2 regions of the Hungatella sp. L36 genome follow, and region 1 is predicted to be linked to the other one. Evidence: a T-box and tRNA genes for the amino acid it is inferred to sense, from the RefSeq annotation. Region 1 holds a T-box; the other holds one or more tRNA genes.

The links. A T-box is a leader RNA that pairs with one kind of tRNA and senses whether it is charged. The one in region 1 lies ahead of leuS (leucine--tRNA ligase), so its partner is inferred to be a tRNA-Leu.
Region 2: it has a tRNA-Leu gene. The T-box ahead of leuS (leucine--tRNA ligase) is inferred to sense a tRNA for this amino acid. The anticodon was not compared.

Annotation. Positions count from the first base shown of each region.
Region 1 is NZ_JACOPC010000001.1:1,056,174-1,063,817, reverse strand. Features, by position in the region: gene H8S80_RS04600 (hypothetical protein) at 1-493, shown strand, start outside; gene H8S80_RS04595 (hypothetical protein) at 532-813, shown strand; gene H8S80_RS04590 (L,D-transpeptidase family protein) at 825-1,631, opposite strand; gene H8S80_RS04585 (hypothetical protein) at 1,707-2,093, opposite strand; gene leuS (leucine--tRNA ligase) at 2,316-4,730, opposite strand; T-box leader at 4,958-5,206, opposite strand; gene H8S80_RS04575 (CPBP family intramembrane glutamic endopeptidase) at 5,283-6,188, opposite strand; gene H8S80_RS04570 (elongation factor G) at 6,356-7,644, opposite strand, start outside.
Region 2 is NZ_JACOPC010000014.1:171,141-178,784, forward strand. Features, by position in the region: gene H8S80_RS26215 (helix-turn-helix domain-containing protein) at 1-88, opposite strand, end outside; gene H8S80_RS26220 (glycoside hydrolase family 43 protein) at 85-966, opposite strand; gene H8S80_RS26225 (sugar phosphate isomerase/epimerase family protein) at 1,344-2,231, shown strand; gene H8S80_RS26230 (ABC transporter substrate-binding protein) at 2,247-3,590, shown strand; gene H8S80_RS26235 (HAD-IIA family hydrolase) at 3,603-4,403, shown strand; tRNA gene H8S80_RS26240 (tRNA-Leu) at 4,508-4,593, opposite strand; tRNA gene H8S80_RS26245 (tRNA-Tyr) at 4,597-4,678, opposite strand; gene H8S80_RS26250 (glycoside hydrolase family 13 protein) at 4,879-6,942, opposite strand; gene ftsH (ATP-dependent zinc metalloprotease FtsH) at 7,471-7,644, opposite strand, start outside.

The DNA of each region.
Region 1 (7,644 bases):
TTTACAGATGATGAAGGCCGCCCTTCCCTATATGAGCGTGACCGAGCAGCGTTTTATCTCTCTCTTTGTCAAATTCAATGAGCTTCGCCGCACCGTAAAGCTGTTTGAGGACGAGGAGGTGGCTGCCATGGGCATCTGCTCCACAGGAGAAGACACCGAGAAGCCGGCTTCCCCCATCGATATGCTAGGTGCCATCAAACCGTTTGCTACACCGACAGAACAGGATCTAATCGATCTGATCATGAACTTTTTCCAGGGCTTTAAGCTGGCAGGAGCAGTATCCGACGCGGTTCCCGGGTCCATGGTACCGGATCCCGAGCCCACTGAAAATACGGCCAGGCAGGCACAGTCACAGACACCGCCTCCTCACCGCTCCGGCGGACCGTTCGGACGCATGTCCTTCGATCAGATCAAGAACTTTATTCCTCAGGAGCAGCAGTCCCGTCTGGAGACCATGCAGCTCATGATGTCTGCCATGCAGCAGATGAACTAATTCACCGCTACATACAAAGAAAGGAAGTTTACCGCCCTATGAATACCAACTGGAAACAGGATCCCCGCTTAAAAGGCATGAACCAACAGAAACTTGAGCTGCTGACTACATTCGCCCAGGAGGTAGAATCCGCGCCGAAGGAACAGCTGATGTCCACGATCCTCACTCTCAATTTAAAGGCCAATGAAAAAGGCATCCATTTTTCCGATCAGGAGACGGAGCTGCTCGTCTCGATCTTAAGCGGGGGAATGAGCCCCGCCGAACGGAAACGCATGGATACCTTACGCATGATTTCTAAAAATTTGTCAAAACGGAAATAAGACTCACGCCATTACTCCTGCTCCAACTGGCTGATATCGGAAACAATGACAATCCTGGTCTCTTCATCGACGCTCGTCACCAGCTTTTTCATGTACTCCTCGGACACCTTGACACAGCCCGAGGTTCCGATGTCAGCCGCTCCATTCATGCAGTGCAGAAAGATGGCGGAACCCTTCCCAGGCACGCGGTCACTGTTGTAGTCGAGCGCCAGTCCATAGTTGTAGAACGGAACCATGGCGGCCATATGCTCCGCCGACTTCCAGTCTTTTTTTGTGCTGCTGGAATCCACCAGCTGGTTATAATGGCTGCTGCCAGGATCATCCACCCAGTAATCGGTATCCGTCAGCTGGTGATACGGCAGAATACTGCCCGGATTTTCCTTCACGCCAAAGGCCATGGTAAAACGGTACGTTCCGAGGGGAGTCTTCTTATCCCCTTCCTTCTTATCGCCCGTCGCTCCGTTCTTTCCATATCTCCCCGCAGTCACAAATTCTTCCGTCCAGATGCCCTTCTCATCCTTCGTATGATAGGAAAGCCTGATATCCGCCTCCCCCTGTCCCACCACCAGGATCAGACTGTCCGTTTCCGAGGCGGCCGGTATATTTCCCATAAGTTCCTGCTCCTTAGCAGACTCCTCTGTGTTGATATCCTTCAGGCCGATTCCAGGACCTGTCTCCTCTTTTCCGTTTATCCCATCCACGGCCTGTCCAGCCAAACGTCCATCTGTCTGACCGTATACAGCCGTTCCGGCGGCGCCGGCGTACGCAAAAAGGACCGCCCCTGTTATGACCAGCAAATATTTCTGATATCGTCTCATTCGTAAATTCCTCCGATTATCATATCTTATGCTGTCATTATACACGGTACGGTCCCTTTTGTCATGCCTGAACGGCTATTTTAATCTTACAACATGCTGACAATATATGTACACATTCTTAATTTTTTTAGCCTGCTCTCCTTCTTCCCCCAAAATGATCGGCTGTGTGCCGGATGGTGTAATGTACAGCTTAAATGCAATTCCATCCTGACCTACCTTCATCTGCCTGACCGGACGGTACTCGAACGTCCTGCGCTCGATTCCCAGATATTCGTAAATGGCATTCTCCAAATCCTTGTCTTCAAAGCATTTGGCAATATCCTCTTCCGCATTCATATCCAGAATAGCTTTCGCTTCATCAAACTTCAGATTTGTAAACCGGAAATCCCCGTCTCCCAGTATATAGGCCAGAGTCTCATTATCAAGAAGCAACAATGGGTAACCTACGCTCGACTGCTCCATAAAATACCTCCTTATCTCCGTTTATTATAACAAATTTCTCAATTATCTGCTATTACTATTATCATATCTATTTTTCTTTCATTTGTCAATATTTTCTGATTCTTTTGTATTTGTTCGTTAATTATCAAACTATTATGTTTGATTTATTCTCACAGCAGGAATCAAAGCAAAAATCACAGCAAAAGACACCCTTCGGCTGCCGCCTCCGGGTGTCTGTAACTGCTATTTGCAAACAATATTGATAATTCTTCCAGGAACATAGATTTCCTTGACAATCGTCCCAGTCAATTTGTCCATAACCAGCGCCTTGCCGGCCTCGATCGCATCCTCTTTGGCTGTACCGGCCGGAAGCGTTACGACCGCTTTCGTCTTTCCATTCACCTGCACGGCCACGGAAATCTCATCTTCCTTCATGGCTTCCTCATCGCATACCGGCCACTGGGCATGGAATACCGTATCGCTTCCTCCCAGCTGCTGCCACAATTCCTCCCCGATATGAGGTGCGAACGGTGCAAGCAGAATCACAAAGGTGCGGAGCGTCTCCCTGTCGATTCCTCCGGTCTTCTTCGCCAGCTCGATGAATTTGTTGTTATACTCCATAAATCCGGAGATTACCGTGTTTAAGTTGAACTGGTTAAACCGCTGTTCGATATCAAAGATCAGCTTATTGCGGAGACGCACCATCTCTCTCGTCGGTTCGGTCTCCTTATCCTTGCTGTCCATGACGAGATTCCAGAAACGGTTTAAGAAACGGCTGACGCCTTCGATTCCTCTGTCGTCCCATTCCGCGTCCAACTCCGGCGGACCGACGAAGAGTTCGTACATTCTCAGGGAATCACAGCCGTAATCACGGACCAGTTCATCCGGAGATACTACATTTCCCTTGGATTTGCTCATCTTGATACCGTTCTTGCCGGTGATCATGCCCTGGTTAAACAGCTTTGTAAACGGTTCGTCGAAATCGATGACGCCGATATCACAGAGGAATTTCGTGTAGAACCTGGAGTAGAGCAGATGAAGCACCGCGTGCTCCACGCCTCCGATATACATATCGACAGGAAGATATTTATCCGCCTTTTCGCGAGAAACAAGCTCCTTCTCGTTATGGCTGTCCACATAGCGCAGGAAGTACCAGGAGGAACCGGCCCACTGCGGCATGGTGTTCGTTTCCCGCCTGGCCGGAGCGCCGCAGACCGGACAGGTGGTGTTCACCCACTCGTCGATGGCAGCCAGCGGAGATTCTCCCGTTCCCGTCGGCTGATAGCTTTCCACCTCCGGCAGAGTTAAGGGAAGCTGATCCTCCGGAACCGGGACATTGCCGCAGTGCGGACAGTGGATAATCGGAATCGGTTCGCCCCAGTAGCGCTGTCTCGAAAATACCCAGTCGCGCAGCTTGTAATTGACCGTTTTCTTACCGATTCCACGCTCTTCAATCATCACGGGGGCTTCCTTCTTTAAGACGGAAGACTCCATTCCGTTCCACTCGCCGGAATTGATCATAATTCCGCTCGCCTCAGTATAGGCCTGTGTCATATGCCCGATCTCCACTCCGTCTTTCGCAATAACCTGAATAATCGGAAGATCGAATTTCTTTGCAAATTCAAAGTCTCTGTCGTCGTGAGCCGGCACGCACATGATGGCTCCCGTGCCGTAATCGGCCAGCACATAGTCGGAGAGCCAGATCGGCACCTTTGCACCATTTATCGGGTTGACGGCGTAGCTGCCCGTAAATACACCCGTTTTTTCCTTATCCTGAAGACGGTCCACATTCGACTTCATGGAGGCTTCATAGATATACTTCTCTACCGCCTCCTTCGTCTCCGGCACGGCGAGACCGGCCGCCAGCTCATGCTCCGGGGCCAGTACCATGAAGGTCGCGCCGTACAGCGTATCCGGCCTGGTCGTATAGACTTTAATCGCTTCTTCCCGTCCGTCCACTTTGAAATCCACTTCTGCGCCGTAGGACTTGCCGATCCACTCTGTCTGCATCTTCTTGACCTTCTCCGGCCAGTCCAGCTTATCCAGGTCATCCAGCAGCCGGTCCGCGTAGGCGGTAATCTTTAACATCCACTGCCTTAAGTTTTTCTTCGTAACCGGTGTCTGGCAGCGTTCACAGCAGCCGTTCACCACCTCTTCGTTGGCAAGGCCTGTCTTACAGGAGGGGCACCAGTTAATCGGGAATTCCTTCTCATAGGCCAGCCCCTTCTTAAACATCTGTACGAAGATCCACTGCGTCCATTTATAGAATCCGGGGTCGGTCGTGTTGACCTCCATATCCCAGTCATATACCGCGGCGATCTCATTGATCTGACGCTTGATGTTGGCTACATTCTCAGCCGTGGATTTGGCCGGATGAACGCCCATCTTGATCGCATAGTTTTCCGCCGGAAGGCCAAAGGCATCCCAGCCCATCGGATGGATGACGTAGTGTCCCTTTAAAATCTGATACCTGCTCCAGACGTCGGAGATCACATATCCCCTCCAGTGTCCCACATGAAGTCCGCTCCCCGACGGATACGGAAACATATCGAGACAGTAATACTTCGGTTTCTTCCCGTCATTGATATTTACGGGATTCTTTTTCCAGTTTTCGCGCCACTTCTTTTCAATTGCGCTGTGATTGTATGATGATGCCATAACAAACCATTCTCCTTCCTGATAAAAAACTAAATCCGGCTCCCTGGAATTCCGCAAAATACAGAGTCCGGCGAGCAGGACTCTCGCGCCGGAGCGCGGCCGCTTCAGCGGCCATACTTCCTTAGCGCGGAGTGCCCAGCCTCCCGGAGGTTTTTTTATTTCATAGGACAAACTTTCCAATGAAATAAAAAACGCGTCTCCACCGTCCAGGCCGTTCAGGCCATAACGATAGAGACGCGGATTCCTTCCACGCGGTACCACTCTATTTCATACAGAAGCTGTATGCACTTATCGGATACGCATTCATATCCTTCCCCCGATAACGGCTGGGATGCCGGCCGCACCTACACAAAAGCAGCGCTTCCTTCAGTGAGCAACTCCAAGGCGAGTTCAGCCATCCTTCCCAACCGGCTCGCACCATACGCCGGCTCTCTGCATGTTCCAGACCGCTTACTGTTCCTCTTCACAGTATTTATGCTAACTATGAATGTATCACACTTGTCGGAACGTGTCAACCGCTATTTATCATTTCCCTGCAACTCCCACTCCCGCTTAGGAAAACAGAAACAGTCCCACGGAGACAAAGAAAAAGAGGATCATGCCCAGATTTAAAAACAGGGTCTCGAACCGCCTTCCTCTCGGGATCGCCAGCATCGCGGGTTTTAAGCGGATCTCACGGCGGTAAAGGATCAGGAATACGACTCCCAGTACAACGGCCGCGATCATGAAGATGCCATAGGCCATGGCAAACCAGATATTATCCGCTGCATGAAGCGCTACGATCGACCCCATAAAATTAATCACCGCATGGAATATTATGGTATAACGAAGCTTTCCTGTGTTGATGTAGACGTATGCAAACACGACGCCCAGCCCAAAGGCATAGAAAAACTGATAGAAATTCCCATGGCTGAGCCCGAATAAGACTCCCGACAGAATGATAGCCACCCGGTCGCCGTAATGAGCCACCCGGTCGATCAGCAGCTTCCGGTACAGAAGCTCCTCAAATATGGGAGCGGCCACCACCGTCAACAGGAAAATTACCCACGTATCCAGATTCTCGATCAGCTCGTTTACCGGATTTAAGAGAGGCTTGCCCTGGATTCCATTCACGATGCTCATGAGGACGGTTCCTATAATATTTCCGATGTACATAATGCTGATGCAGGCAAAAAAAGCGACCACCAGCCGCCCAGCGCCGAACGGCTGCCTCTGAGGCCTGCACGGCGTTCTCATGTCTTTCACAATGAGCCAGCATATCAGCGTTCCGAACAAATACATGGGAATCGAGCCCAGGAGCACGATCCACGTATTCCAGTCCCCCTTCCACCCCATTTTTTCAAGAACTCCGAGTATCAGCCCCGCCTCCGCCTGTACCATAAGTCCCACCAGCAGAAAGGCCGCGTATCCCACTCCGAGCCTTGAACACGTTTTCTTTATTTCTCTTAAGTAATCCATCCGGTCACTACCTCCTGACTCTTCTTACCATCACGTTTCCAAGTTTATCACATCTGTCTCATGTTGACAAGAAATCTCAGGGGAAAGGAGAAAACCTGCGCAGGCCGGGAACGAAAATGAGGCGGAACGAGTTTCCGTTCCGCCTCTCATTATCTTTATTCTTTTTCTTATGCCTCGGTTCTGTCAACCTTGGAAGCACGCTCTTCCACTTCACGCTTCTGAACATCGCCAGGAGCCTGCTCGTAGCGGCTGAACTCATATTCATACGTTCCCATACCGCCTGTCATGGAGCGGAGGTCTGTATTGTATCCAAACAGCTCAGACATCGGAACATCGGCTTCGATGATCTGCTTGCCGTTATGGTTGGAATTCATCCCCAGTACACGGCCGCGTCTGCGGTTTAAGTCACCCATAACATCACCGGTGAACTTATCCGGAACAGTAACCTTTAAGGAGGCAATCGGCTCTAACAGAACCGGGTTCGCTTCCATAAAGCCCTTCTTAAACGCCAGGGTGGCCGCCATCTTAAACGCCATCTCGGAGGAGTCTACCGGGTGGTAGGAGCCGTCTGTCAGCGTCGCCTTCAGTCCGACAACCGGATAGGCTGCGAGAGGTCCTCTTAAGATACACTCTGCAACACCCTTTTCAACAGCCGGGAAGTAGTTCTTCGGAACAGCGCCGCCGAATACAGTCTCCTCGAATACGTAAGGTGTCTCTAAATCGCCGGATGGCTCAAAGGTCATCTTAACGTCGCCAAACTGTCCATGTCCGCCTGACTGCTTCTTATACCTTCCCTGAACCTCAACTTTCTTTCTGATGGTCTCACGGAACGCAAATTTCGGTTTGCTTAACTCGATCTCTACTTTATAGCGGTTTAACAGCTTGCTGACTACAACGTCCAGCTGCTGATCACCGATTCCGTATAACAGGGACTGATGGTTCTCTGTATCGGTAACTGCCTTTAAGGTCCAGTCTTCTTCTGTCAGCTTCGACAATGCGCTGGATACCTTGTCATCATCGCCCTTTGTCTTCGGTTTGTAACGCATATACGTATACGGCGTGGAAATCTCCGGCTTATGGTATACGATCGGCGCGGAACGGAGCGCAATGGTATCTCCCGTCTGGGTTACGGATAACTTGGATACGGCGCCGATATCGCCGGCCTTTAATTCCGGAACCTCGATCACGTCTTTTCCTCTGAGCAGATAGATCTTTCCGATCTTCTCCTCTGTATCCTTGTTTACGTTATAGATATTGGAATCCGGTTTTAAGGTACCGGTACAAATCTTCATCAGAGAGTATTTGCCGATAAACGGGTCCACAATCGTCTTAAATACACGGGCGGAAAGTGATACGTTATCGTTATATTTGGCCGTAAAGCGCTCTCCTGTGGATACGTCCACACCGATACACTCGTAACGGTCTGGAGTCGGGAAGTACTTGTCGATTCCCTGAA
Region 2 (7,644 bases), on a different contig from region 1:
ATCCGATCGTCTCCGTTAGATCACAGTCCCTGGCGACGTGGCTGATTCCGATTCCATCGCATTTTCCCGTGAAAAATACTTCTTTCATGATAGTTCCGCTACGCGCAGCGTCTCCTCCTCCTCGATCAGACGGTAAAATACCGGATGCTCCTTCAGATGCTCGTTCGGCGTATGCAGGGTCAGATACAGTTCCCCGGAAATGCTCTCAAATATCATGCCGTGGCCGCCGTCCTTTAAAAACAGCAGGCGGTCATCCTGTGTCCATTTCCCCGTAATGTCCCCATTATCCGAGTAAGCCAGCGCCTCCGTATAGCCCTCTTTTCCAAAGCTGGACCAGAGCATAATCAGGCGTCCGCCGCCTGTCCGGTAAAGATACGGGCCGTCTGTCACGTAATGAAGTCCCGGCCGGTTTTTATTGGTGATCGTCTGCACCCAACCCACTGCCTCCGAAGCATGGAACAGGGTCACCGGTTCAGACACGGCTTCCTTTAAGTCGCGGCTCAGCTCCACCGCACAGATACTGCCATCCGATATCTGCACCCACTCATGGACAAACACCATATACGGCGTCCCGTCGGGTGACACATAGAATGTGCCGTCGATACACTCCCAGTCCTTCGGCGTGATCTGGCGGTCACTGTACATGACGAACGGCCCCAGCGGACTCTCCGACTTCAAGATCGCAGTTCCCCCATGAACGCTGCTGTCCTTAAAGGTTGCAAACATATAATAAAATCCCCGGTACTTGTGCACTTCCGGAGCCCAGCAGTTCCGATCTGCCCAGAAGTCCTCCGGTTTATGGAACACTTCGAAAGGTCCGTCCCAATCCTCCATGTCTTTACTGACATAACAGTCGAAGCCGTCTGCCGCCCCCCAGCAGGTAGCGGCCCTCGTTCCGTACATATAATACGTTCCGTCCTCCACAAGTACAAATGGATCCCTGATGTTAATTTCTGTGTTTTTCATGATGTTCTTCTCCTTCCGGCAAAGCCGTTATCCTTATTTTTTTTCATCATATCACAAAACTTCAGGAAAGAACATACCCGTATTTTTTACCGGCCCTGCGGCATCTTTTGGTCATTTTGACGATATTTCGACCATTTTTTATTCGTTAATTATTAAACATTTATTGACTTCATGTCGTCTATTTGTTAAAATACAAACAAATGATGCTAATGAGACGAAGAGTAAGGCATGTGTTTACACGACAGCCCTGCTCTTTTTTTATGTATTTTTAAGCGGAGTGGACTGACCGTACCGTTTCCCAATCCGGAAAAAGGAGGGGGCTTTTTAAACAGCGGGAGCGTACGGCCTGATTGCTAATAAAACTAAGGAGAAGAGAGATGAAGCTATCAACAACAACATTGTTTTATGGTCCGAGACCGGATGGAAGTGTGGCGCCCATGCTGGAGAGTATTCGCAGAATTCACAGGGCAGGCTTTAGAGATTTAGATCTTAACTTTGCGTGGACCAGAAGGCATAAGACAGAGTTGTTCTATCAGGACTGGAGAGAATGGATACAGGAGTGCAGGAGTCTGATCGGGGAACTGGGGATGACGGTCAGCCAGTCACACGCTCCATTCTATAATGTGATCGATCCGGACTACCCCTATCGGGAAGAAGAGGAGGAGATGGTGCGCCGTTCTATCATCGCTTCGTCGGAGCTGGGGGCCGGTATCGTAGTCATTCACGGCGGTTCCCTGCCATACTGCCCGGATTACCGGAAAAACAAGCGGGAAAATATCGAGTACTTAAAACCGCATCTGGAGCTGGCCGCCGAGTACGGGGTAAAAATAGCCATCGAAAATCTATTCGACATCAACGACAGTGAAAAACGGGTTCGTGTTCCCCGTTATCTGGCGGATCCGGAAGATCTAATCGATCTGGTGGATACGCTGCACCAGTCTTATGACAATGTGGGGATCGTCTGGGATTTCGGCCATGCCAATCTGATGCACTGGAACCAGCCGGAATGTCTTGAAATGATGGGAGACCGCCTGATTGCCACCCATGTTCAGGACAATTACGGTGTCATTGACGACCATCTGCTGCCCTATCTCGGTACGATAGAATGGGAGCCTATCATGAAGACCTTAAAGAAAATAAACTATCAGGGGGCGTTCGCTTACGAGACACATAAAATGACGGACCGCCTGCCGGATCCAATGATCGATGCAATGATGCGTTATGCGTATGAACTGGGGGAATATTTACTTACGCTGGCGAACTAAAAAGGAGGAGAGACTATGATAAAAAGATATTTGGCGGGGATCGCATTACTGACTGTTATCACCATGAGCGGATGTTCCGCAAAAGTTCAGGAAACAACGGCGGATGCCGGCACCACACCGGCTGCCAGCGCACCGGCCGCCGAGGCTGCTGCGGACTCAGGAGCCGCTTCCGATGTGATTGAGATCGAATTCTGGCATGCGCTGGAAAACCAGTATGAGGAGACATTAAACCGTGTAGTCGGTGACTTCAACAGCACACACGACAGCATCGTGGTAAAACCCATGTATATCGGGAATTATTCCGCGTTAAACGAGGCCATCGTCTCGGCAAATGCAGCCAATACGAATCTTCCCGGCGTCGCCATGGCCAATATCCCTTATGTCACGGGCTACGGCGCAGGCGGCCTGTGTGAAGACCTGGGGCCTTATATCCAGCGCGACGGATTTGAGATTGACGACTTCGGCGAAGGTCTGATTCAGGCTGCGAAATACGAGGATGTCCAGGTTGCCCTTCCATTTCTCGTATCCACGGAAGTGGTCTATTACAACAGGGATTTAATGAAGGAGTTAGGTCTGGAGATGCCAAAGACCTGGGATGAGATGCCCCAGTTTTTAGAAAAGGCCTCCGATGTCGGCGCGGATGGCAAGACCAACCGCTACGGTATGGTAATCCCCGGCTGGATCACCTGGTACTACGAACCATTCTTTGTCAACAACGGAGTCCAGATGGTTACGCCGGAAGGCAGGACAGACCTGGCCTCTGACAATTCCATAAAACTGGTTTCCCAGTTAAAGGACTGGTGCCAGAAGGGCTACACCTACCTTGCCACAGGAGAAGATGCAGCTTCCGTCATGCGTCAGAACTTTATTGACGGAAAGGCTTTATCCATCGTTTACACCAGTTCCTTATTTGACACCATGGCAGACAGCTGCAGCTTTGATGTCGGGATGGAATGGCTGCCCGGAGGCAAGACAAAGGAGCAGGAATTAGGCGGAAATGTCTTATTCCTCCCGGCCAAGAACGATCAGAAGGTAAAGGACGCCTCCTGGGAATTCCTCTCTTACTTAATGAGCAAGGAGGTCAATATGATCTGGGCTTCCGAGTCCGGATATCTGCCCACCAGAAAATCGGTACAGGAGACCGAGGAAGGCAAGGCCTTCTTGGAGAAGAAGCCGGAGTTCCAGATTATTTTCGACAATCTGGATGTCATCACACCCGGAATTCAGCGCTCCGACTGGAGCCAGGCATCCACCACGTGGAAGAACTGGATGGACGAAATCATTCAGGAGGATCTGGACGTAGAATCCGCTCTAACTGAAATGGCAGAAGAGATAGATGAAATACTGGGGGACTCGTAAAGGAGAACGGCATTGAAGGAACAAAGAGTATCACTGCTTGAAAAGACAGAACTTTTTGTATTGGACATGGATGGAACCTTCTATCTCGGAGAACACATTTTAGAGGGAGCCCTGGAATTTCTGCAGACGCTTAAGGAGACAGGGAGGCGCTATCTGTTCTTCACCAACAATTCCTCTAAGTCCGCCGAGTCCTACATCGAGAAGCTCAGACGCATGGACTGCTCCATCGGCTCCAGCCAGATCATGACCTCCGGCGACGTGATGATCGAATATCTGAAGCATTATTATCCGGAAAAGACCGTCTATCTGCTGGGAACGCCTACGCTGTGCGAAAGCTTTCAAAAGGCCGGCATCCCTCTGACCGAAGAGCGGCCGGACCTTGTGGTGGTGGGGTTTGATACGACGCTTACCTATCACAAGCTGGAACGGGCGTGCAGTTACATCCGGGATGGGGCGGCATTTCTCGCTACCCATCTGGATATCAACTGCCCGACAGAGGACGGATTCATACCTGACTGCGGCTCCTTCTGTGCGGCGATCACGCTGTCCACAGGAAAAACGCCTAAGTATGTGGGAAAACCATTTCCGGAGACCGTCGAGATGATCTTAGAAAAGACGGGCGCCGCCAGGGATCGTACCGCCTTCGTCGGAGACCGCCTGTACACAGACGTGGCCGCCGGCGTAAACAACGGAGCCGCCGGTCTGCTGGTCCTGACGGGGGAGACGAAGAGAGAGGATCTCGATCACGCAAAGGTTCGCCCTGACGGTGTCTACCTCTCCTTAAAGGAAATGGGGGAGCTGTTAAGAGGATAACATTTAATACGGTCCGACAACAGGAACAAGGCGTCCCTGGCACGAATTTTTATGAATAATAAAAAGCTACAAAAGTGAACATTCACTTTTGCAGCTTTTTTTACTGCCGGCGACCGGAATCGAACCGGTACGGGCGATTAGGCCCGCAGGATTTTAAGTCCTGTGCGTCTGCCAGTTCCGCCACGCCGGCATATGGATGGTGGTGGATTCGAACCACCGAAGCAATTTGCAGCAGATTTACAGTCTGTCCCCTTTGGCCACTCGGGAAACCATCCAAAATGCTTTGACAAGCAGTGATTATTTTATCACAGAGAACATAAAAAATCAAGCGGTTTTCATCGGCTGTGCGATTATTTTTTCGTCCTCTTTCTTCCATCCGGATATCCCGCTCTGACTGGCCCGGCCTTCTTCGTCTCTGCCGGACCAATTAAGAGCGTGTTTGAAAATTGCTGTATTAGTGCCGCCGGACCTGGTCCTACACCCGGTCTGTTGCGAGCAGGATGGCGCTGTTGGCGGGCAGGAAGACCGATACCTGGCCGTCTGCGACCTCATAGCTGATTCTGCCCACATTGTATCCTGTCTCGTACGTCAGCATGTGGCGTACCAGCGTATCTCCGTCCGAAAGGCCCAGCTGCCATACCGGAAGCTGGACATCCCGCTCTGTCGCCCGGTTGTTGACAATCACGGCACAGACGCTGTCGCCGCAGAACCGGCCGTACGCGATCAGCTGCCTTCCTGCCAGCAACTGCTTTAAGGAGCCGCGTCTCAAAGCGGCGATCCGGTGATGAAGCCCCGTCATATATTTATGAAATTCAATCAGCTCCAGATTCTCATTGCCCCACGGATACGTTCTCCGGTTATCGGGATCCGTCCATCCGCAGACTCCGGCCTCATCGCCGTAGTAGATGGTCGGCGCTCCCGGCCAGGTCATCTGGATCAATACGGCCTCACGGAATACGCCGTAGTTCACACCCTCGGAAGCCGCCTTGGCCCCTTTCGTGCTGATCCGTCCCACCGTCCGGTTCGTCCTCGTTAAGAAACGGGAGTGATCGTGGTTGGACAGTTCGTTCATGGCCACCATCATGGAATTCGTCATCATCCGGCTCATATGGTAATTCATGGAGCGGAAAAAGCTCTCTCCATCCCCGTAGAGATTGGGATTACTCTCATCACTGTGCTTCTCCATGCCTGTCAGAAACCAGGTTACAGGCTCCATAAACGCGTCATAGTTCATCACGGTGTCCCACTGGTCTCCTGCCAGCCAGCTGGAGGGGTCGCCGTAGTGCTCTGCCAGAACGATCGCCTTTGGATTGGCTTCCTTCACCGCGTTTCGGAAATCCCGCCAGAACTGGTGGTTGTACTCGCTGCTGTGGCCTAAATCGGCGGCGACATCAAGTCTCCAGCCGTCCACGTTGTACGGCGGAGAGACCCACTTACGGGCAATCTTCATGATGTATTCATACAGCTTCGGTGATTCCTCATAGTTTAGCTTCGGCAGCGTGGAGTGGCCCCACCAGCCATCGTAGGAATCGTTGCAGGGCCATGCGTCATCCTTGTAGAACTTAAAAAACGTATGGTACGGGCTGTCCTCCGACACATACGCCCCAGCTTCATAGTCGCCGGACATCTGGTAAAGCAGTTCTCCGTCCAGCCATTTGTTAAAGGAACCGCAGTGGTTAAACACGCCGTCCAGGATGACCTTCATCCCGCGGCGGTGGACCTCAGCCACAAACCGCGCAAAAAACGCGTCACTGGCCTCCAAATTCTCCTTTGCCGTGCTTCTTACCATATACTTGGTCGCCTGGCGGTTATCGGCGGAACCGCGCTTCAGCGGCTCTCCGCCGTCCTTCACAATCACGCCGTAATGCGGATCAATATGGTCATAATCCTGGCAGTCATACTTGTGGTTGGATGGCGACACGAAAATCGGGTTGAAATAGATGACATCCACACCCAGATTCTGGATATAATCCAGCTTATCCCATACGCCCTGCAGGTCACCGCCGTAGAAGCAGCCCACGTCCATCTGGCTGGGATATTTGCTCCAATCCGACACATGCATGACATTCTGGTCTATATAAAAATACTCGTTATCCACGACATCATTGGACGGATCGCCATTGCAGAACCGGTCCACGTAGATCTGATACATGATGGCGCCCTTGGCCCAGTCCGGGGTGCTAAATCCCGGAGCGATCCGGAAATGAAAACACTCCTGATTATCCATCGTCGCCCCCAGCCGGTTGTAGTAACAGGCCTCGCTGCCTTTTACTACTTTAAAGCTGTAGCTGATTCTTTCCCTGCCGACTGTAATCTTATATTCATAGTAATCAAATAGGCCGTCGGAATCTGACTTCTCCATAACGGCTTCCTTCCTGCTGCCATCTTCTATATAATATACATAATCCACATTATCCCTTGCGGTCCGGAAACGTAAGTATACGTCGTCTCCTTCTAAAGGCTCTGTGGGAAATCGGAAATTTTCTGTCTCGTCGGTAAATAACGCCTCTCTGTTTAACGCCTCTGCCTGGAAGCACATACGGTTATCCTTCCCTTTCTCATTTACTCCTGTATCTATTTTATCTGATCAGGCCTAAATATACAACCCCGCGGGCTCTTAGTTTCTTCATTTTTTCATGCCCAATCCCTCGTTTTCTTTCAACCTTTTCCATATTCCCTGTTATGGGCAGAACAAAGAGTCCGGCGCGGAGTGCGCATCCTCCCGGAGGGCTTTTATTTCATAGGACAAACTATCCTATGAAATAAAAAACGGTCAGCGGGGGAGCTGACCGTTTTTCGGAGAAGGTATTTCGTTTCTTATGGGGTGTAGCAAAAACTATATAATGTATTGGGGGGGGTTTACGATTAATAATATATCATGCTTTCAGAAATAAGTGTGCACAAACATCATTTTTTTCATTCCTGTTTTTTCGTCATTTTTGATTTCTCCCCATTTTACAGACAAAAAAATGCAGGCGCCCAGCGCCAATCTTAGGCATTTTACCGGGCATCTGCATATTTCTGCATATTTCTGATCCGCAAAGTGTTTCTGCTGACGTTTGTTTATTTAAATCTCTGCCGGGAACAGGCTTTCAAACTCCTGCTGGCCAATCTTCTCTTTCTCAATCAAAAGCTGGGAACAGGAATGAAGTACATCCTCATGCTTCATGATGATATCCTTCGCCTTGGTGTAGCAGTCATCGATGATGCGCTTCACTTCGCTGTCGATCGCGTTGGCAAC